2 regions of the Herbiconiux sp. 11R-BC genome follow, and region 2 is predicted to be linked to the other one. Evidence: riboswitches for the same ligand, from Rfam matches in the RefSeq annotation. Region 2 holds a riboswitch; the other holds the start of a gene.
The links. A riboswitch is a leader RNA that binds a small molecule or an ion and turns the genes downstream of it on or off. The one in region 2 is predicted to bind glycine.
Positions count from the first base shown of each region.

Region 1 (10,444 bases), on a different contig from region 2:
ACGAGCCGAAGGTCACCGAGAAGAAGATTATGCGCGCAGTAACGGATGCCGACGGCGAGGTGCGCTTCGACCGCGAGGCGAAGCCGGGGCTGGCCAACCTGCTCACGCTGTTCGCGATCCTCGGCAACCGCAGCATCGAATCGGTGGTCGAGGAGTTCGCGGGCGGCGGCTACGGCACGCTCAAGAAGGCCCTCGCGGCGATCGTGGTCGAGACGGTGGAGCCCATCCGCACCCGCACCCTCGAACTGCTCGAAGACCCGGCGGAGCTCGATCGCATCCTCGCCGCCAACGCCGAGAAGGCCAACGCGGTCGCCGAGCAGACGCTCGCCACGGTCTACGACCGCGTCGGCTTCCTGCCGCCGTTGCGCCGCCACCGCTGAGGGCGGCGCGCCCTCAGCGGGCCTCGTCGCTCGCGCCCACGATCTCCTCGCGCACCCGGCGCAGGTCTTCGAGCAGCGACCCGATCAGGATCCAGTGACTCGGGTCGGGCACGACCGCCTGCAGCGGTGAGGTGAGCGCGGGCACCTCGTCGGCGAGCGTCTCGGCTTCGCCGACGGGCAGCGCCGCGTTCACCATCACGAGCCGGAGATCGTGGGCGGCCCGGCGGATCTCCTCGGCGATCGCCGTCGCCAGGGGCTCCTCGTGCAGGGCCTCGTCGAAGTGGTCGTTGAGCGCCCGCGCCATGCCGAGCACGCGGGTCACGACGATGCCGAGCATGGTGAGCAGCTCCGCGTCGGTCGTGAGCACCTGACGGTGGGTGTTGCGCCGAGGATTGAACTTGAGGCTCTCGAGCGCGGTGTCGATGGCGGCCTGCGCCTTCGCCTGCATCGGCCGCAGCAGCCGGCCCTCCACCAGGAGCTGCACGCGGTACTTCTCGTCGGTGGGCGAGCTCAGCACCACCGCGAGACCGTCCAGAGTCTCGGCCACCTCGCGGCCGAGCGCCGCGACGGCCTCGTGGGCCGGGCGGATGGCCACGGGCGGCACGATCAGCCAGTTCACGATGACGCCCAGCACCGCGCCGATGATGGTCTCGATGATGCGCTCCACCGCGTAGCCCGGCGTGTTCGCACCGATCGAGAGCACGAGCATCGCGCTGATCGGGATCTGCACGGTCGACGACTGCGGGAACCGCAGCGCCCAGCCGATCAGCAGCGAGATGACGATGGCGGCCAGGATGAGCCAGCTCGGCGCCCCGAACACGAGCGCCACGAGGTAGGCCACCACGACGCCGACGATCACGCCGATGGACCGCTCGACGGCCCGGCTGAACGACTGGTTCACACTCGGCTGCACCACGATGATCGCGGCGATCGCACCGAACACGGGCGGCTGCCCCGGCGCGATGAGCGAGCAGACGATCCAGGCGATGACGGCGGCCGCGGCGGTCTTCAGCACCTGCAGCAGCGGCGTGCGGGCCGAGGCCTGGAAGGCGCGCGCCGGCGCGAGGGAGGCCCGGGCGAGACTCGCCCAGCGAGCAGAACCGGCGTTCGACGTCACCACTCCACAGTAACCGTCAGCACCCGGCCGTCAGCACCCGGCCGTCAGCACTCCACCACGTTCACGGCGAGGCCGCCGAGCGAGGTCTCCTTGTACTTCGAGCTCATGTCGCGCCCGGTCTCCCGCATGGTCGCGATCACCTGGTCGAGACTCACGTGATGGCTGCCGTCGCCCCAGAGCGCCATCTTGGCCGCGTTGATGGCCTTCGACGCGGCGATCGCATTGCGCTCGATGCAGGGGATCTGTACCAGCCCGCCGATCGGGTCGCAGGTGAGCCCGAGGTTGTGCTCCATCGCGATCTCGGCCGCGTTCTCCACCTGCTCGGGCGTGCCGCCCATCACCTCGGCGAGCCCGGCGGCCGCCATCGACGAGGCCGAGCCGACTTCGCCCTGACAGCCCACTTCTGCCCCGGAGATCGAGGCCTGCTCCTTGTAGAGCACGCCGACGGCCGCGGCGGCGAGCAGGAACCGGACGCACACCTCGTCGTCGGAGAGCCCCACGGCGAGGTAGCGCCGGGCGTAGTGCAGCACCGCCGGCACGATACCGGCCGCGCCGTTCGTGGGGGCGGTGACCACGCGGCCCCCGGTGGCGTTCTCCTCGTTCACGGCGAGTGCGACGAGGTTGACCCACTCCTGCCAGAACTCGGGCGCGCGCTCGGGGTCTTCCCGGCGCAGTCGCTCGCGCCACTCGGGCGCACGGCGCCGCACGCCGAGGCCTCCGGGCAGCACGCCGGTGCGCGCCAGGCTCGTCTGCACACAGGCATCCATGACGTCACGGATGGCGAGCAGCCGCGCCCGCACCTCGTCGACGGCGTCACCGACGGCGCCGGGCCGCCGCTCGGAGTCGCGATCGCCGCCGAGCGCCACCTCGTTCGCGAGCATCACTCCGCCGAAGCCGAGACCGGTGGACCGGGCGTGGCCCACCAGCTCGGACGCGGTGCGGAACGGGTACGGGACGACCGCACCGGATGCCTCCGGCGCATCATCCCCACCGTCGCGCTCTACGAATCCTCCACCGACGGAGTAGTACGTCTCCGTGGCGAGCGCCTCCCCCTGGGCGTCGAAGGCCGTCAGCCGCACCGCGTTGGTGTGCCGCGGCAGCACGGTGAGCGGATGCATGACGAGCGATTCAGGCCCGAACGGCACCGGATGCGTTCCCCCGAGCAGCACGGGCTCGCCGCGCTCGTGGGCAGCGCGCCGCGCATCCACCTCCTCGGGCGTCACCGTCTCGGGCCGGTAGCCCTCCAGCCCGAGCAGCACCGCCATCGGTGTGCCGTGCCCGACTCCGGTGGCCGCCAGTGATCCGTAGAGGTCGACCCGCAACGACGCCACGTCGTCGACGAGCGACCGGATGCCCGCGACGAACGACGCGGCCGCCCGCATCGGCCCCACGGTGTGCGAGCTCGACGGGCCGATGCCCACCGAGAAGAGGTCGAAGACGCTGAGTGTCATGGGGACTCCTGCCGAGGCGGCCGGGGTCGCCGATGCGACGCCGGTTCTGCCTCTCCACTCTGTCCCTGACCTGAGAGATTCCGCGGCGGTGGCCGCTTGCCCCTTCGGTGGAGCCGGGTGCTGCGGATGCGCCACTCGGCTCGCTCTTCAGAGTCGCCCGGCTCCGCCTGCCGGTGGCAGTCAGGGCCGGCCACGGCGGTGCGGGGGCCTGAGAGTTTCCCGGAGAGGAATTGCTCCTACGGCGCCTGCCCGACGGTTCTCGGGAGGACTCTCCCGCCGTGACACGAAGGCGTGTTCGATGGGCCCGAACCTACCTCATCGACAGGTGCGGCGCCAGAGGGGCGCCCGCCGGCAGTTCAGCGGCGAACGGGGAGCGAGCTCAGGACATCGAGGTGGTCTTGCCCACCGACTCCACCTTGGCGGCCGCCGCCGCAGCCGCGGTGGCCGCGGCACCCGCGCTCGAGCGGCCCGGTGCGAACACCCAGAGGCGGTAGAGCGCGAAGCGGAAGACGGCGCCGAGCACGAGGCCGATGACGTTGGCCACGTTGTCGGCGAAGAGCGAGGTGAAGTGCAGGCCGTAGTGGGACACCCACAGCACGCCGAGGCCGATGCCCATGCCCAGCAGGCTCACGAAGAAGAACTCGAAGCTCTCGCGGGCCATGTCGGCCCGACGGCGCTCCTTGAAGGCCCAGTAGCGGTTGCCCAGCCAGTTGACGAGGATCGCCAGCACCGTCGACACGATCTTGGCCATGACCGAACCGCCGTGCACGACCGCGGGGTCGAAGACCGTGGCGCGCAAGAGGTTGAAGACGCCGAAGTCGACGATGAATCCGAGGCCACCCACAAGACCGAAGCGAATGAATTCCGTTGCCAGAATGCGGACACGGGTCCGTGTAAGAGAGGCACTGCTCATGGATGATCAACCGATTCTGACGTACGAATACAAGAAGAGGACTTGTCGTATCTTCCAGGGGAATGCTGAGCGTAGCTGGGGAAACCGAACAGAAGACGCCAATGACCCTTTCAGCGCCACATCGCGAACCCGAACGATTTCACGATACCCTGACTGATTCCGAAGCGGCGATTCGAGAAGGTCACGAGACGGTCACGGTCTTTCCCGCATCCGAATGCGTCGTGAAGTGACCGGGAATATGCGTCCGGCCCGCGCGTTGAGCTATAAAGAGATGTAAGCAACGTGCTCCGGGGTCAGTGAGATTCTGAACCGGCGGTGACAGTCCGCGAGCTGACGGCGACCTGGTGACAGGGCGCCGGAGGTTGATTCGGTGGAATTCCGAGACCGACGGTTATGGCAGGTCGGAAGACCAGCCTCAGTCCGGATGGGAGGATGCACGCGCGGGTTCCGTCGTTCCTGGCGACCCGCGGGCGCTGCTTCAGCGCAACCCCGGAGTCCGTCGATGACGAGACCGAGGACGAGATGAGCGCAGTTCTGAGTGAGGCCGAGGCCATGGCCCGCGCGCTCGAACTCGCGTCGCGCGGCCCGCGCCACGGCGTGAACCCGCAGGTCGGCTGTGTTCTGCTCTCCCCCGCCGGCGAGGTGCTCGCCGAGGGCTGGCACCGCGGCGCCGGCACGCCGCACGCCGAGGTGGACGCGCTGAGCGCGCTGACCGACCCGGCGCTCGCCGCAGGAGCCACCGCCGTCGTCACCCTGGAGCCGTGCAACCACCAGGGCCGCACCGGCCCGTGCAGCATCGCCCTGATCGAGGCCGGGGTCGCCCGCGTCGTGTTCGCGATCGCCGATCCGGGTGTGCGCTCCGCGGGCGGCGCCGAACGGATGCGCGCGGCCGGCGTCGACGTGCAGCAGGGCCTGCTCGCCGAAGCGGCGGAGGAGTTCATCCGCCCGTGGCTGACCAGCGTGCGCCTGCACCGGCCCTTCGTGACGGTGAAGTGGGCGTCGAGCCTCGACGGTCGTGCCGCCGCGGCCGACGGCACGAGCCAGTGGATCACGGGCCCGGAAGCCCGCGCCGACGTGCACCGGCGTCGCGCCGAGGCCGACGCGATCGTGGTGGGCACCGGCACCGTCCTCGCCGACGACCCGGCGCTGACGGCGCGCGACCCCGACGCCGACGGCGCACTGTTCCCCCATCAGCCCGCGCCCGTGGTGATCGGCACGCGGGCCGTGCCCTCCGGGTCGCGGCTGCGCGAGCATCCGCTGCCCCTCCGTCACTACGCCACGCACGAACTCGCCGACGTGCTCGACGCGCTCTACGCCGACGAGGTGCGCTCGGTGTTCGTGGAGGGCGGGCCCACGCTGGCGAGCGCGTTCCTCGCCGCCGGCCTCGCCGACGAGGTGCTCGTCTACCTGGCCCCGACCTTGCTCGGCGGCCCCCGCACGGCCCTCACCGAACTCGGCGTCGGCACCATCGAGGCGCAGCGCCGTCTCACCATCACAGACCTCAGCAGACTGGGCGACGACATCCGCCTCGTCGCACGACCACGACCGGGCGCCTGGGCGCCCACGAAGGAGTAGCGGTGTTCACGGGAATCATCGAAGAGCTCGGCGAAGTGCTCGCCCTCGACGAGACCGCCGACGCGGCCGTCATCACGGTCCGCGCGCCTCTCGCGGTGAGCGACGCGCGCCACGGCGACTCGATCTCGGTGCAGGGCGTGTGCCTCACCGTCATCGGCCAGACCGACGACACCTTCACCGCGGACGTGATGAAGCAGACACTCAGCATGTCGACCATCGGCAGCCTCGCGCCGGGCGACCGCGTGAACCTCGAGCGCGCCGCCCGGGTGGGCGACCGCCTCGGCGGCCACATCGTGCAGGGCCACGTCGACGGCACCGCCCGGGTGCTGAGCGTGACGCCCGGCGAGGCCTGGAGCGTGCTGCGCTTCAGCCTCGGGGACGAACTCGCGCCGCTCGTTGTGGACAAGGGCTCCATCTCGGTCTCCGGCGTCTCGCTCACGGTCTCGGGCCTCGGCGACGAGGCCGACGGCTCGCACTGGTTCGAGGTGTCGCTCATCCCCGAGACGCTCGCGGCCACCACGCTCGGCGGCCTCGCCGTCGGCGACCGGGTGAACCTCGAGACCGACATCCTGGCCCGGCACGTCGAGCGGCTCGTGTCGCTCGGTCTGGTCGGGAGCGCCCTGCCCGGCGCCGAGAGGAGCCACTCATGACGACCACGTTCTCCCCCATGTCCGAGGTGCTCGACGCGCTGCGCGCCGGCAAGCCCGTGCTCGTCTCCGACGCGGCCGACCGCGAGAACGAGGGCGACGCCATCCTCTCGGCCGCGCTCGCGACCCCCGAGTGGATCGCCTGGATGGTGCGCAACACCTCCGGCTACCTCTGCGCCCCCATGCCGGGCGAGCTCGCCGACCGGCTGGCGCTGCCCCCCATGGTCGTGAACAACGAGGACACCCGGCGCACCGCCTACACGATCAGCGCCGACGCGGCCACCGGCATCACCACGGGCATCAACGCCCACGACCGCGCGCGCACCCTCAACCTGCTGGCCGACCCCGCGTCGACGCCGGTGACCTTCATCCGGCCCGGGCACATCCTGCCCGTGCGGGCGGTCGACGGCGGCGTGCGCGACCGCCCCGGCCACACCGAGGCCGCGGTGGAGCTGATGCGCGCCGCCGGGCTCTCACCGGTGGGCGTGATCGGCGAGATGATCGCCGACGACGGCTCCGCGATGCGCCTGGAGGAGCTGCACGCCACGGCGGCGCGCGAAGGACTGCCGATCACGACGATCGAGCTGCTGATCGAGTGGCTGAACGAGCAGGACGAGACGCCGGATGCGCAGACGGCGACGGATGCCCGGCTCGCGGCCGCGACGGGCGTCGCCGCGGGCGTCTCCTCCTCCGACGCCGACGCCGACGCCGACGCCGACGCCGACTCCGCCACCGACGCCTCCGCAGCGGCCACCCCGGCCGAGCCCGAGGTGCCCCGCGTGCACTTCGAGGTGGAGACCACGGTGCCCACCACGCACGGCCCGCTGCGGATGCGCGCCTACCGCGACCTGCTCACGGGCGCCGACCACGTCGCCATCCTCTCCGGCGACCCGGCCGCGGCCACCTCCCTCGTGCGCGTGCACTCCGAGTGCCTCACCGGCGAGGCCTTCGGCTCGCTGAAGTGCGAGTGCGGGCCCCAGCTCGACACCTCGCTCGACCTCATCGCCGAGCACGGCGGAGCGGTGGTCTACCTGCGCGGCCACGAGGGCCGCGGCATCGGCCTCGTCAACAAGCTGCGCGCCTACCGGCTGCAGGAGGACGGGCTCGACACCGTCGACGCGAACGTCGCCCTCGGGCTCCCGGCGGATGCGCGCGACTACGGCGCGGCCGTCGCGATCCTCGCCGATCTCGGCGCCACGCGCATCCGGCTGCTCACCAACAACCCCGAGAAGGTGCGCCAGCTCGAGGACCACGGCATCACCGTGGCCGAGCAGGTGCCGCTCCTCGTGGGGGCCTCGGTGTTCAACCAGGGCTACCTCGACACCAAGCGCGACCGCATGGGGCACCTGCTGCCCAGCGGCCACTGACCCTTCCTTCCCAACAGAGAACCCCGAAAGGACTCGCCATGAGCGGAGCAGGAGCCCCGTCGCTCGACAAGGTCGACGGCACCGGCCTGAACATCACCATCGTCGCCGGAACCTGGCACGAGGAGATCACCAACGGACTGCTCGAGGGCGCCCGCCGCGCCCTCGCCGCCGCCAACGTGACCGTCTCCGAGGTTCGCGTGGCCGGCAGCTTCGAGCTGCCCGTCGTCTCGCGCGCCGCCCTCGAGGCCGGGGCGGACGCGGTGGTGGCGCTCGGCGTCATCATCCGCGGCGGCACCCCCCACTTCGAGTACGTCTCGGACGCCGCGACCAGCGGGCTCACGCAGGTGAGCATCCTCACCGGCAAGCCCGTGGGCTTCGGCGTGCTCACCCTCGACACCGAGCAGCAGGGCCTCGACCGCGCGGGCCTGCCCGGCTCGAAGGAGGACAAGGGCGCCGAGGCGGCCGAGGCCGCCATCGCGACCGCGCTCACGCTGCGGACGATCAGGGGCTAGTCGCTCAGGGCTGGGCGCCGACCCAGCCGACCGAGAGGGCGGCGGCGGTCGAGGCCGCCTCCATCGCGTCGCGCGGCGCGAGGCCGGCGGCCAGGCCCGCCGCGAGGGTGCCGCAATAGGTGTCGCCGGCGCCGGTGGTGTCGAGCACGGTCGTGACCGTCCCCACCGGGACCGTCTCCGCACCCCAGCGCGAGCCCTGCGAGCCGAGGGTGACGAGCACCGAGCGCGGCGCGTAGCCGTCGGCGGCGAGCAGCTCGTTCTCGTGCTCGTTCACCACGACCGGGTCGGCCAGCTCGAGCACGTCCCCCGGCAGACCCGCGTAGGGCGCGAGGTTCAGGATGACGCGGGCCCCGCGGGCGGCGGCGATGCGCGCGGCCTCGGCCACCACGTCGGTCGCCACCTCGAGCGAGGCCAGCAGCACGTCGCCGGGCGCGAGCCCCGTGAGGGGCGCCAGGTCGCCCACCGTCAGCCGGCCGTTCGCGCCGGGCGAGACGATGATGGTGTTCTCCCCGCGGGCGTCGACGGCGATGGCCGCGTGCCCCGTCGGCACGCCGGTGGTGCGCGCGACGTGCGTGGTGTCGATGCCGTAGCCCGCGAGCCGGCGCAGGTACGCATCACCGTCGGGGTCGTCGCCGACACGGCCGACGAAGCCCACCTTGGCTCCGGCACGGGCCGCGGCGATCGCCTGGTTCGCTCCCTTGCCGCCGAAGTTCTTCACCAGGTCTCCGCCGAGCAGGGTCTCGCCGGGCTGCGGATGCCGCTCCACCGCCACCGTCGAATCGATGTTCAGTGAACCGACCACGACGACAGCACCCACGGCGACAACTCCTTCGAAACGTACCCACAGCATCCTAGGGCGAGCGGATGCGCCCTGCCGGGCTCACGGATCCGTCCCAGTGGGCGCCCGGGCGTGTCCCAGAGGCGTAAACTGGCGGTTTGCGAGCGATCCTCGCCACACGCCAACGCCGGTGCCCCGCGATGCCCGACCGGTGCCGCCTTCCTCCGGGCACCACCCTCATCCGTATCCCCTGAAAGCCCTTCATGTCTGCCACTGTCCTCGACGCGCCGCCCGCTGCTCCTGCCAACACCCGCGGCCGCGTCATCCTCGCGAGCCTCATCGGCACCTCGATCGAGTTCTACGACTTCTACGTCTACGCCACCGCCGCGGTGCTGGTGTTCCCGACGCTGTTCTTCGCGAACTCCGACCCCACCATCTCGCTGCTGCAGTCGTTCGCCGTCTTCGGTGTCGCCTTCGTGGCCCGCCCGATCGGCTCGATCCTGTTCGGCCACTTCGGCGACCGCATCGGCCGCAAGCGCACCCTCGTGGCCTCGCTGCTCACCATGGGCATCGCGACCGTGCTCATCGGTGCGCTCCCCACCGGCCTCACGCCGGGCTGGGGCATCCTGGCCCCCGCCTTCCTCGTGCTGCTCCGCTTCTGCCAGGGACTCGGCCTCGGCGGCGAGTGGTCGGGCGCCGCGCTGCTGGCCACCGAGAACGCGCCCAAGGGCAAGCGGTCGATCTACGGCACCTTCCCGCAGCTGGGCGCGCCGATCGGCTTCATCATCGCGAACGTCGTGTTCCTCATCCTGAGCACCACCCTCGCGCCGGATGCGTTCCTCGCGTGGGGCTGGCGGGTTCCGTTCCTCGTCTCGGCGATCCTCGTGATCGTGGGTCTGTACGTGCGGGTGCGCCTGGTGGAGACGCCGACGTTCCAGAAGGTCGTGGAGAAGGGCGAGGTGGCCAAGCTGCCGCTCGCGCGCGTGTTCAAGACCAGCTGGCGCCCGCTCATCCTGGGCACCTTCATCATGCTGGCCACCTACGTGCTGTTCTACCTGATGACGACCTTCACCCTCACCTTCGGCACCACGAAGACGGATGCGGCGGTGCCGGGCCTCGGCTACAGCCGCAACGACTTCCTGATCATGCTCGTGGTCGGCTGCGTGTTCTTCGGCATCTTCACGCTGGTCTCCGGCCCGCTGGCCGAGAAGGTCGGCCGCCGCAACGCGCTCATCTGGACGACGATCGGCATCGCCGCCTTCGGCCTGCTCTTCGTGCCGCTCTTCGCCGGCGGCTTCGTGGGCGTGATGGCCCTGCTCATCATCGGCTTCACGCTGATGGGGCTCACCTTCGGGCCGATGGGCTCCGAACTGCCCGAGCTCTTCCCCGCCAACGTGCGCTACACCGGATCCGCCATCAGCTACAACGTGGCCTCCATCCTCGGCGCGGCCGTGGCGCCGTTCATCGCGGTGGCGCTCTGGCAGGCCGCGAACGGCAGCACGGCGCTCGTGGGCAACTACCTGTCGCTGATGGCGCTGATCACCCTCGCGGCCCTGCTGATCAGCAAGCCGCAGAAGGCCGACGACGTCGACTTCGCCGACCGTCTGAGCTGAGCCGCCCGAGCTGAGCCGTCCGCGCATCCGTCTCGGAATCGAAGGAAGAAGAGCATGAGCACCAGCACCACCTCGTCGCGCTCGAGAAGCC
Region 1 covers NZ_JBCEBO010000001.1:394,219-404,662, forward strand. Annotated here, with positions in the region: gene trpS (tryptophan--tRNA ligase) at 1-380, shown strand, start outside; gene VD659_RS01765 (FUSC family protein) at 394-1,497, opposite strand; gene VD659_RS01770 (L-serine ammonia-lyase) at 1,542-2,948, opposite strand; glycine riboswitch at 2,998-3,109, opposite strand; glycine riboswitch at 3,135-3,234, opposite strand; gene VD659_RS01775 (GtrA family protein) at 3,328-3,792, opposite strand; FMN riboswitch at 4,141-4,302, shown strand; gene ribD (bifunctional diaminohydroxyphosphoribosylaminopyrimidine deaminase/5-amino-6-(5-phosphoribosylamino)uracil reductase RibD) at 4,384-5,436, shown strand; gene VD659_RS01785 (riboflavin synthase) at 5,439-6,086, shown strand; gene ribA (GTP cyclohydrolase II) at 6,083-7,450, shown strand; gene ribH (6,7-dimethyl-8-ribityllumazine synthase) at 7,489-7,962, shown strand; gene VD659_RS01800 (PfkB family carbohydrate kinase) at 7,967-8,779, opposite strand; gene VD659_RS01805 (MFS transporter) at 9,004-10,353, shown strand; gene VD659_RS01810 (ABC transporter ATP-binding protein) at 10,408-10,444, shown strand, end outside.
Region 1: another riboswitch for glycine. It lies ahead of VD659_RS01770 (L-serine ammonia-lyase); the one in region 2 lies ahead of gcvT (glycine cleavage system aminomethyltransferase GcvT).

Region 2 (10,444 bases):
CGAGGTCACGCGGCTCGCGACAGCATCCCAGACGTGGTCGTCTTCTGAATCAGGGGGTCTCGCATGACCGAACCATCACTTCCTTCCCCGCCTGTTGCGGCGGCGCCCGGGGTTCCCACGGGAGTGCCCGTCGGGGTGGCGCCGAAGACGAATCTGCTCGCGCTGGTCGGGTTCATCGGCGCCTTCGTCGTGCCGATCGTGGGGCTCGTGCTCGGCATCATCGCCACGCGGCAGCTGAGCTTCACCTCGAACACTGAAGGCGGGCGCGGTCTCGCGCGCTGGGCGGTCATCGTGGGCGCTCTCGGAACGACGGTGCAAGCGGCCTTCTTCATCACCTGGCTGGCGCTCTTCATCACGCTCCTCACGAGCCATCCGACCGGATGACCGTCGCCAGGGGAGTTCCGCACGGCCCGCACGCCACGGCGGCCCTCTTTCATGGCTGCCCGACCCAGTAGATGATGCCGAGGCGGGAACAGAGGGCGGTATTGCTGCATCTGTGGGAAGTCCTCGCGTCGTCGCCGGGCGTGGAGAACCCGCTTGCTAGGGTCGAGCGCGAGCAGCGCGGCGCGCGGATGCGCGGCACGACAGGAGGGGAACCGATGCAGGAGCACCGACACAAGCACATGATCACGGTGGTGCGGAACGGGCGGCTGAACCCCGACGTGCGGCTCTGGACGGGCATCGCCGCCGTGACGGTCGCCGGGCTGACGCTCGCCGAGTTCCTGGTGCAGGTGTTTCTGGTGGGCGCGCGGCCGGCGCTCGACGACTCCGACGCCCTCGCCGCGTTCATGGCGCGCACCGCGAACGAGACCCTCGTCACGATCCTCATCGACACCTTCCTGATGGCCGCGCTGATCGTCTTCCTCGGCGGCTTCCGGCAGATCGTGACGCACACCCGCCCCGACCTGCAGTGGATCGCCGACCTCGCCTTCGGCGCCGGTCTGCTGTTCGTGGGCGTGACGCTCGTGGGTGACGGCATGGAGGGCGGCACGGCGCTCGACACCATGGGCCTCACCCCCGACCCCTCGTCGTTGCGCGCGCTCACCGTGGGTCACACGCTGCTGTTCGGGTCGATCGGGTGCACGCTCAACGCGATGATCGCCGCCGCCTCGGGCTACGTCATCCTGGCCTCGGATGCGCTCCCGCGCTGGACCGGCTGGGTCGCCTACGCGACGGCCGGCCTCAATCTGCTCTCGGTTCCGACGATGTTCGGCGGCACGAGCCCCGACTCCTTCTTCGCCGCCGGGGGAGCGGCCACGGCGATGCTCGCGACCTTCCCGTGGCTCGTCTGGGTGGTCTGCGTGGGCTTCGTGTGCATCCGTGACCGCCGCCGACTGCGCGAGCTGCCCGCGGCGATGCAGGCGCAGGTGACGGGTGCCGTCGCTCTGGCGGACTGAGACGCGCGCTGGTAGAACTTGCAGAAATAGCGAGGAGCGACACCGAACAGGGTGTCGCTCCTCGCTAGTTCTGCAGTGAGATCCCGTGGCTGCTCAGTCGGCCTTCTTCTCCGAGGAAGAGGTCGAGGACTCGCCGGAGCCCACCGAGGTGAGTTCCGCATCCGTCCAGGTGTCGCTGTCGCTCGCATCGGCGTCCGCGTCGGTGTCGCTCGGGTCGCCGGCGCCCTTCTTCGGCGCCTCGATCCGCGGACCGCGGCCCTCACGGTAGACCGAGGTCTCGAGGCCGGGGTGGCGACGGCTCTGCACGACGAAGAGCACGATGCCGAGCAGGATCGCGACGAACGAGGCCCAGATGTTGGCGGGGATGCCGAGGAAGCCGTCGCTCGTGGGGTCGATGCGGATGGCCTCGAGCCAGCTGCGGCCGAGGCCGTACCAGATGAGGTAGAGAGCGAACAGCTTGCCCCAGCGCAGGCGGAAGCGGCGCTCGAGGAGGAGCAGCAGAGCGACGCCCACGAGGTTCCAGATGATCTCGTAGAGGAAGAGCGGGTGGAACAGCGTGTCGGCAGGAAGGCCCGCGGGGAACGCGGGGCTCACCTTCGGATCGATCTGCAGTCCCCACGGAAGCGTCGTGGGGAGGCCGTAGAGCTCCTGGTTGAACCAGTTGCCGAGGCGGCCCAGCGCCTGCGCCACGAGCATCGCCGGGGCGAGCGCGTCGGCGAACGACCAGAGGCGGATGCCCGTGATGCGGCAGCCGATGTAGGCGCCGAGCGCTCCGCCGATGAGCGAGCCGTACAGCGCGTTGCCGCCGTCCCAGATCTGCACGACCTTCCAGAGGTCGGCGCCGGGATAGAAGTAGTCGCCCACGTGGGTGAGCACGTGGTAGACGCGAGCGCCGATGATGCCGAGCGGCACCGCCCAGAGCACGATGTCGATCACGATGCCGGATTCGCCGCCGCGCTTGGTGAGGCGGTGGTTCACGATGAACATCGCCGCGATGATGCCCGCGAGGATGCAGAGTGCGTAGGTGTGGATCGTCAGCCCGAACACGGGGAACGAGGCGAAGGCCTGGTCGGGACTCGGGATGCTTAGCGGGGCGATGATCGTCGACCTTTCAGGCGGCAGCGGGGACGTGCGCAGACAGCGGCACGAGAATTCTAGATGCTCCGGCGGCGAACTGCAGGCCGACTCGATGCGCAGACCGTAGCCAAAAGCTCAGGGCGCGGGTAAGCTGGTCCCAGTTGTTGTGTTACCCATGAATCTTGAATAGGGTCTTCGCCTCGGTTTCGGGGCAGGGCTTGTTTTTCTGAGGAGCGGAACAAAGTACACCGCGACGGTAGGTTCCGACAGGCGGAACCGCTTACCTCGAAAAGAGAAAACAATGCCTCAAGGCACCGTGAAATGGTTCAACTCCGAAAAGGGCTTCGGCTTCATCTCCCCCGATGACGGTGGAGAAGACGTGTTCGCCCACCACTCCGGCATCACCGGCAACGGCTACAAGAACCTCGAAGAGAACCAGCGCGTCGAGTTCGACGTCACCCAGGGCCGCAAGGGCCTGCAGGCCGAGAACATCACGCCCATCGCGTAGTTCTCCCCTTCGAAGAACCCGCGTCCGCTTCGGCGGCGCGGGTTTTTTCGTGCCCGCGGTCACCCCGACCGGGGCAGGACCGGGGCAGGATTGACGCTCGGTGTTCACCGTGTCCCGGGTCAATCCGCAGGTTCACCCCCTAAGTTGAGAACATCTGAACGAGGGCAATTCGCTCGCACCGCGGCTGTGAAGTCGAACACGACTCCAGTGAGAAGGCCCAGTGAGCATCACCAACAGCCCCACCCCGCGCGCCACATCCCCCCGGAAGACAGGGGCCGCGCATCCGACGGCCGCCTATTCCGAGCTGCTGGCCACGGTGAAGGACATGGGATTGCTGCGAAAGCGCCGCACCTTCTACATCGTGATGTTCTCGGTGCTCGTTCTCGCCCTGCTGGGCGCCGGAGTCGGCTTCGTGCTGCTGGGTGACACCTGGTACCAGCTGCTGATCGCGGGCGCACTCGGCATCATCTTCACCCAGTTCGCCTTCTTGGCTCACGAGGCCTCGCACCGTCAGGTGTTCGAGTCGGGCAAGGCCAACGACCGCGCCGGCCGCACCCTCGCCACCGCCTTCGTGGGCATGAGCTACACCTGGTGGATGACGAAGCACACCCGCCACCACGGCAACCCGAACACCGTGGGCAAAGACCCCGACATCGACCCCGACACCGTGGTGTTCCTCGAAGAGGATGCTGCCAAGACGCGCGGAATCGCCGCCTGGCTGGTGCGCCGCCAGGGCTGGGCGCTCTACCCGCTGCTGCTGCTCGAGGGCATCAACCTGCACTACCTGTCGTTCAAGACGCTGTTCGCCCGCGGACCGGTGCAGGGCCGCAAGCTCGAGCTCTGGTTCATCGGTGTGCGCCTCGTCGCCTACATCGCGGTCGTCTTCTACTTCCTTCCCATCGGCATGGCGTTCGCCTTCCTCGGCGTGCAGCTGGCCGTGTTCGGCCTCTACATGGGAGCATCCTTCGCCCCCAACCACGTGGGCATGACGATCTTCCCGGCCGGCTCGCGCGTCGACTTCCTCTCGAAGCAGGTGCTCTCCTCCCGCAACATCAAGGGCGGCTGGGGCATGACCATCTTCATGGGCGGCCTCGACCTGCAGACCGAGCACCACCTCTTCCCGTCGATGCCCCGGCCGCACCTGGTGAAGGTGCGCCCGATCGTCGAGGAGTACTGCGCCACGCACAAGATCCCGTACACGCAGACCTCGCTGCTCGAGGCGCACAAGCAGGTCATCACCTACATGAACAAGGTGGGTCTCGCCGCTCCCGACCCCTTCGACTGCCCCCTGGTCAACCAGTACCGCGTGCGACGCGCCTGATCGAGGGCGATCGCTCCTGACGATCGGCGCTATGCTCGTTCGCGAGGCGCCTCGAGCACTTCACCACAACTGAATACCGCCGGCCATCAGGCCGACGCGGGAGAGCCGTCCGGGCAGTCCAGCCCGGTGGCACCGAAGGAGCAATCCTCTCCGATAATCTCTCAGGTCCCCGTACCGCGTCGAACTGGCCACTCTGGAAAGCAGTCCGCGGCATTGACAGCGGCTCGCCCACGGTGAAAGCGTCGAACGACCGGGATGCCGGGCGCGACGTGAATCTCTCAGGCACGATGACAGAGGGGGAGTTCTCACGAGCGCACAGCGCTCCCGACCCGCGCAGGGGCGACTCTGCGACGACACCGGAGAACTCATGACGACGCCAGTGGATTCACCGCACCTCCTGCAGCACGGCACGCCGGGCGAGCCCGCCCAGGCCGACGCCTCCGCGCCCCGCTACTCGCCTCTGCACGCCGTGCACGTGGCCGCCGGTGCCACCTTCACCGACTTCGCCGGCTGGCAGATGCCGGTGCGCTACTCGAGCGACCTCGCCGAGCACCACGCGGTGCGCTCGTCGGCGGGCCTGTTCGACCTCTCGCACATGGCGGAGTTCCGCGTGAGCGGCCCGCAGGCGGGCGCCTTCCTCGACTTCGCGCTCGCCGGGCGTCTCTCGGCGATCGAGCTCGGGCAGGCCAAGTACAGCCTGCTGCTGGCGCCCACGGGCGGTATCATCGACGATCTCGTGGTGTACCGCGTCGGCGACGCGGAGTTCTTCGTGGTGGCCAACGCCTCCAACCGGGCGCCCGTCGCCGCCGCCCTCGCGGAGCGAGCGGACGGCTTCGACGCCGTGCTGGCCGACGAGAGCGACGGGGTGGCGCTGATCGCGGTGCAGGGCCCGGCCTCGCTCGGCATCCTCGAGGCCGCCGCCGGGGTCGACGTCCCCGGGCTCGCCGAGCTCGGCTACTACCGCTGCCTCCCGGGCACCTTCGAGGGCGAACGGATTCTCGTGGCCCGCACCGGCTACACCGGCGAGGACGGCTTCGAGCTCTACCTGCATCCGGATGCCGCCGAAGCGCTCTGGAACGCGATCGTCGCCGCCGGATCCGCCGCCGGCCTCGTTCCCGCCGGACTCGCGAGCCGCGACACCTTGCGCCTCGAGGCCGGCATGCCGCTGTACGGCCACGAGCTCTCGCTCGAGACCTTCCCCTCGCAGGCGGGGCTCGGCCGGGTGCCCGTGCTCTCGAAGCCCGACTTCGTGGGCAAGGCGGCCCTGGAGGCCGGAGCCCCCGAGGGCGCTCCTGTTCTCGTGGGGCTCGTCGCCGAGGGCAAGCGCGCCGCGCGCGCCGACTACGCCGTGTACGCGCCCGCGGATGGCGGCGGAGCCCCCGACACCGACACCCCGATCGGCCTCGTCACGAGCGGCGCCCTGTCGCCGACCCTCGGGCATCCGGTCGCCCTGGCCTACGTCGACCCACGGTACGCAGAACCCGGCACCGTCGTGAGCGTCGACATCCGGGGCAAACGCCTCGATTTCCGCACCACCCCCCTCCCGTTCTACCGCCGGAAGAAGGACTGACATGCCCGAACAGAACGAACTCCGCTACACCGCCGAGCACGAGTGGGTGCTGGTGGACGGCACCACGGCCACGATCGGCATCACCGCCTACGCCGCCGCCCAGCTCGGCGACATCGTCTACCTCGACCTGCCGGACGCCGGCACCGAGGTCTCGGGCGGCACCGTCGTGGGCGAGATCGAGAGCACCAAGTCGGTCGGCGAGCTCTTCGCCCCCGTCGACGGCACGGTGCTCGAGAAGAACTCCGCCGTTGGGGACTCGCCCGAGCTCGTGAACAGCGACCCGCTGGGCGAGGGCTGGCTGCTCAAGGTGGAGTTCAGCGCGCTGCCGCCGCTGCTCAGCTTCGACGAGTACTCCGCGCTGATCGGCGAGTGACCGGATGACAGACCCTACTGCCCTCTCCCCGTCCGCCTTCTCCTCGCGCCACATCGGCACGGATGCCCGGGCGCAGGCCCGCATGCTGGAGGCCGTGGGCTACGCGAGCGTCGCCGAGCTGATGGCCGCGGCGGTGCCGCGCAGCATCCAGCTCGACCGCTCGCTCGGCGAGTCGTTGATCCCGGATGCCGCCACCGAGCGTGAGGCGGTCGCGGAGCTGCGGGAGCTCGCCTCCCGCAACACCGTGGCGAAGTCGTATCTCGGCCTCGGCTACTACGACACCGTCACCCCCGCCGTCATCAAGCGCAACGTGCTCGAGAACCCCAGCTGGTACACCGCGTACACGCCCTACCAGCCCGAGATCTCGCAGGGGCGGCTCGAGGCGCTGATCAACTTCCAGACGATGGTCTCCGACCTCACCGGGCTCGCCACGGCGAACGCCTCGATGCTCGACGAGTCCACCGCGGCCGTCGAGGGGATGCTCCTGGCGCGCCGGGCGAGCAAGTCCACCTCGGCGCGGTTCATCGTCGACGCCGACGCCTTCCCGCAGACCAAGTCGCTGCTGCGCTCCCGCGCCGAGGCCGTGGGCATCGAGATCGTGGAGCTCGTGCTCGACGCGGTCGACCACCCGTCGCACCACGCGCATCCGCTCGCCTCGGCGGTCGCGGGGCCGGACGGCGCGTTCGGCGTGTTCGTGCAGTACCCCGGCGCCTCCGGCCGGGTCTGGGACCCGGCCGACGTGATCTCGATCGTGCACGAGGCCGGCGGCATCGCGGTGGTGGCGGCCGATCTGCTCGCGCTCACCCTGCTGCGCGCGCCCGGCGAGCTCGGTGCCGACGTGGCCGTCGGCACCACCCAGCGCTTCGGCGTGCCGATGGGCTTCGGTGGCCCGCACGCCGGCTACATGTCGGTGCGCGCGGGTCTCGAGCGGCAACTGCCCGGCCGGCTCGTCGGCGTGAGCGTGGATGCGGCCGGCCACCCCGCCTACCGGCTCAGTCTGCAGGCGCGCGAGCAGCACATCCGGCGCGAGAAGGCCACTTCGAACATCTGCACCGCCCAGGTGCTGCTGGCCGTGATGGCCGGCATGTACGCGGTCTACCACGGGCCCGACGGGCTGCGCGCGATCGCCCGGCAGGTGGCCTGGCACGCCGGGCTGCTGGCGTCGTACCTGGAGGAGCTCGGCATCGAACTGACGCATGACGAGTTCTTCGACACTCTGCTCGCCCGCGTTCCCGGGCGAGCGGATGCGGTGGTCGCGGCCGCGAAGGAGCTCGGCGCGAACCTGCTGCGGGTCGACGCCGACACGGTGGGCGTCTCGGTCGACGAGACCACCACCCTCGCCGACGTGCATCTCGTGGCGCGCGCCTTCGGCGGCCCCGAGTCGCGGGACTTCGCCTTCGTGGCCCGGGGAGCGGAGCGACTGCCCGCGCACCTGGCTCGCGAGAGCGACTTCCTCACGCATCCGGTGTTCAACACGCACCGCTCCGAGACGAGCATGATGCGCTACCTCAAGCGTCTCGCCGACTACGACTACGCGCTCGACCGCGGGATGATCCCGCTCGGCTCGTGCACGATGAAGCTCAACGCGGCCTCGGAGATGGAGGCCGTCACCTGGAGCGAGTTCGCCGGCGTGCATCCCTTCGCCCCGAAGAGCGACGTGAGCGGCTACCTCGAGCTCATCGACCAGCTCGAGCGCTGGCTCGCCGAGGTGACGGGCTACGACACGGTGTCGCTGCAGCCGAACGCGGGCAGCCAGGGCGAGCTCGCGGGACTGCTCGCCATCCGCGGCTACCACCGTTCACGGGGCGAGCTGCAGCGCACGGTGTGCCTCATCCCCTCGAGCGCGCACGGCACGAACGCCGCCTCCGCGGTGCTCGCGGGCATGAAGGTGGTCGTGGTCGCCTGCGACGAGCTCGGCAACGTCGACCTCGGCGACCTGCGCGAGAAGATCGCGGCCCACGCCTCCGAGCTCGCCGCGCTCATGATCACCTACCCGTCGACCCACGGCGTCTACGAGCACGAGGTCACCGAGATCTGCCGGCTCGTGCACGAGGCCGGCGGCCAGGTCTACGTCGACGGGGCGAACCTCAACGCGCTGCTCGGCTTCGCCCGCTTCGGCGACTTCGGCGGAGACGTCTCGCACCTCAACCTGCACAAGACCTTCTGCATCCCGCACGGCGGCGGCGGGCCCGGAGTCGGTCCGGTGGCCGCCAAGGCGCACCTGGCTGCATTCCTTCCGGGGCATATCTTCGCGCAGGACGCCACGCACCCCCTCGCCGACGGCTCCCGGGTGGTGCACGGCGGGGCTCCGGTCTCGGCCGCGCCCTACGGCAGCCCGAGCATCCTGCCCATCAGCTGGGCCTACGTGCGCATGATGGGAATGCGGGGGCTCGCGGATGCGACGGCGGCGGCCGTGCTCGCCGCGAACTACATCGCGGCGCGGCTCGCACCGTACTTCCCGGTGCTCTACACGGGCGACAACGGCCTGGTGGCCCACGAGTGCATCCTCGACCTGCGCGGGATCACCCAGGAGTCGGGGGTCTCGGTCGACGACGTCGCGAAGCGGCTGATCGACTACGGGTTCCACGCGCCGACGATGAGCTTCCCTGTGGCCGGAACCCTGATGGTCGAGCCGACGGAGAGCGAGGACCTGGCCGAGATCGACCGCTTCATCGACGCGATGATCGCCATCAAGGGCGAGATCGACGCGGTGGCGGCGGGGGAGTGGCCGGTCGAGGACAACCCGCTGCGCGGTGCCCCGCACACCGCGGAGTCCGTGGTGTCGTCGGAGTGGGCGCATCCTTACGCCCGTGAGCGGGCCGTGTACCCGGTCCACTCTCTGGTGCGGGGCAAGTACTGGCCGCCCGTGCGCCGCATCGACCAGGCCTACGGCGACCGCAACCTGGTCTGCGCCTGCCCGCCGCCGGAGGCCTTCGAGTAGCAGCCCTTCGCGGGTGCGAGCGCCTTCGTGTGGTCTGGGCGGGCGTCCGGTTTTTGCAGGAATAGTCTCGAGCGTCGAAAACAGCCCGCCGCTCGAGGCTATTTCTGCAAAAGCCGAACCCATGGCACAATCTGAGCATGTCTCATCTCGAGGAGATCATCGCCCGTGTCGGTGGCGTGGCGCCGGTCGCGCAGCTCTACGCGCTCGGCGCGGCTCCCGTCGAGGTGGACAACGCCGTGCGGAGAGGGCGACTCGTGCGGGTGCGGAGTGGATGGGTGGCGGCGCCGCAGGCGCCCCGTGAGGTGGTGCGTGCGGTGGCGGTGGGCGGCCGGCTCTCGTGCGTGTCGGTGCTGGAGCGCGAGAAGATCTGGTGCGTGCGGGATCACCGCCTGCACGTGCGGGTGGCGGCAGACGGCCGCGGGGTCACCTCGCCGAACAGCCGGAAGGTGCCGCTCGGCAGGCCCGAGCAGCATGGGCTCGTCGTGCACCGCTCGCGCCGGTCGATGGTGCTCGACGAGCCGCAGGGCGCCGTCGACGGCTTCGAGTGGGCGCTGTTGCACGCGGTCGAGTGTCAATCGCGGATGGACGCCATCGTGAGCCTCGACTCCGCGCTCCACGAGGGTCGCATCACGACCACAGGCCTCCAGTTCCTCCTGAGCGGACTCCCGAAGAGCATTCGTGCGTACCTCGACGTGGTCGACCCCTCCGCGGCCTCGGGCTTGGAGACGAAGGCGCGGCTCGGGCTGCGGAGGATGAACATCCCGTTTCGGAGCCAGGTCAAGATCGAGGGGGTGGGGGCCGTCGACCTCCTGATCGGCGATCGCCTCGTTCTCGAGACCGACGGCGAGGAGTGGCACTCCGGCGCGGAGGCCTACGCCGTCGACCGCGAGCGCGACCTCGCGCTCGTCGAGCGCGGGTACATCGTGATCAGACTCACCTTCGACCAGGTGATGCTCGAGTGGCCGCGCGTCATCGCCGCGGTTCGTGCTCTCGTCGCGCGGCGCGAGCATCGGTGGGCTGCTCGCCATCGCCGGGCGGGCCTCGTCATCGCGATGTGACCGGTTTCTGCAGGAATAGCCTCCAGCGGCGAGCTATTTGCGATGCTCTCGGGTATTCCTGCAAAAACTGGTCACGGTAGCGCGGCGGGTCGGCGCACCGCGTGCGCGGAGGTGTCGGCGGGCCTGCTCGCAGGGGCTCGGCACGGCGGTTTGGTAGGGTGCGAGGCATGCCCGCAGAACGCTCCGCCCGCGTCCGCTC
Region 2 covers NZ_JBCEBO010000005.1:84,188-94,631, forward strand. Annotated here, with positions in the region: gene VD659_RS13175 (DUF4190 domain-containing protein) at 64-384, shown strand; gene VD659_RS13180 (hypothetical protein) at 600-1,397, shown strand; gene lgt (prolipoprotein diacylglyceryl transferase) at 1,491-2,444, opposite strand; gene VD659_RS13190 (cold-shock protein) at 2,776-2,982, shown strand; gene VD659_RS13195 (fatty acid desaturase family protein) at 3,209-4,303, shown strand; glycine riboswitch at 4,391-4,490, shown strand; glycine riboswitch at 4,492-4,604, shown strand; gene gcvT (glycine cleavage system aminomethyltransferase GcvT) at 4,671-5,873, shown strand; gene gcvH (glycine cleavage system protein GcvH) at 5,875-6,246, shown strand; gene gcvP (aminomethyl-transferring glycine dehydrogenase) at 6,251-9,187, shown strand; gene VD659_RS13215 (endonuclease domain-containing protein) at 9,325-10,245, shown strand; gene VD659_RS13220 (pentapeptide repeat-containing protein) at 10,413-10,444, shown strand, end outside.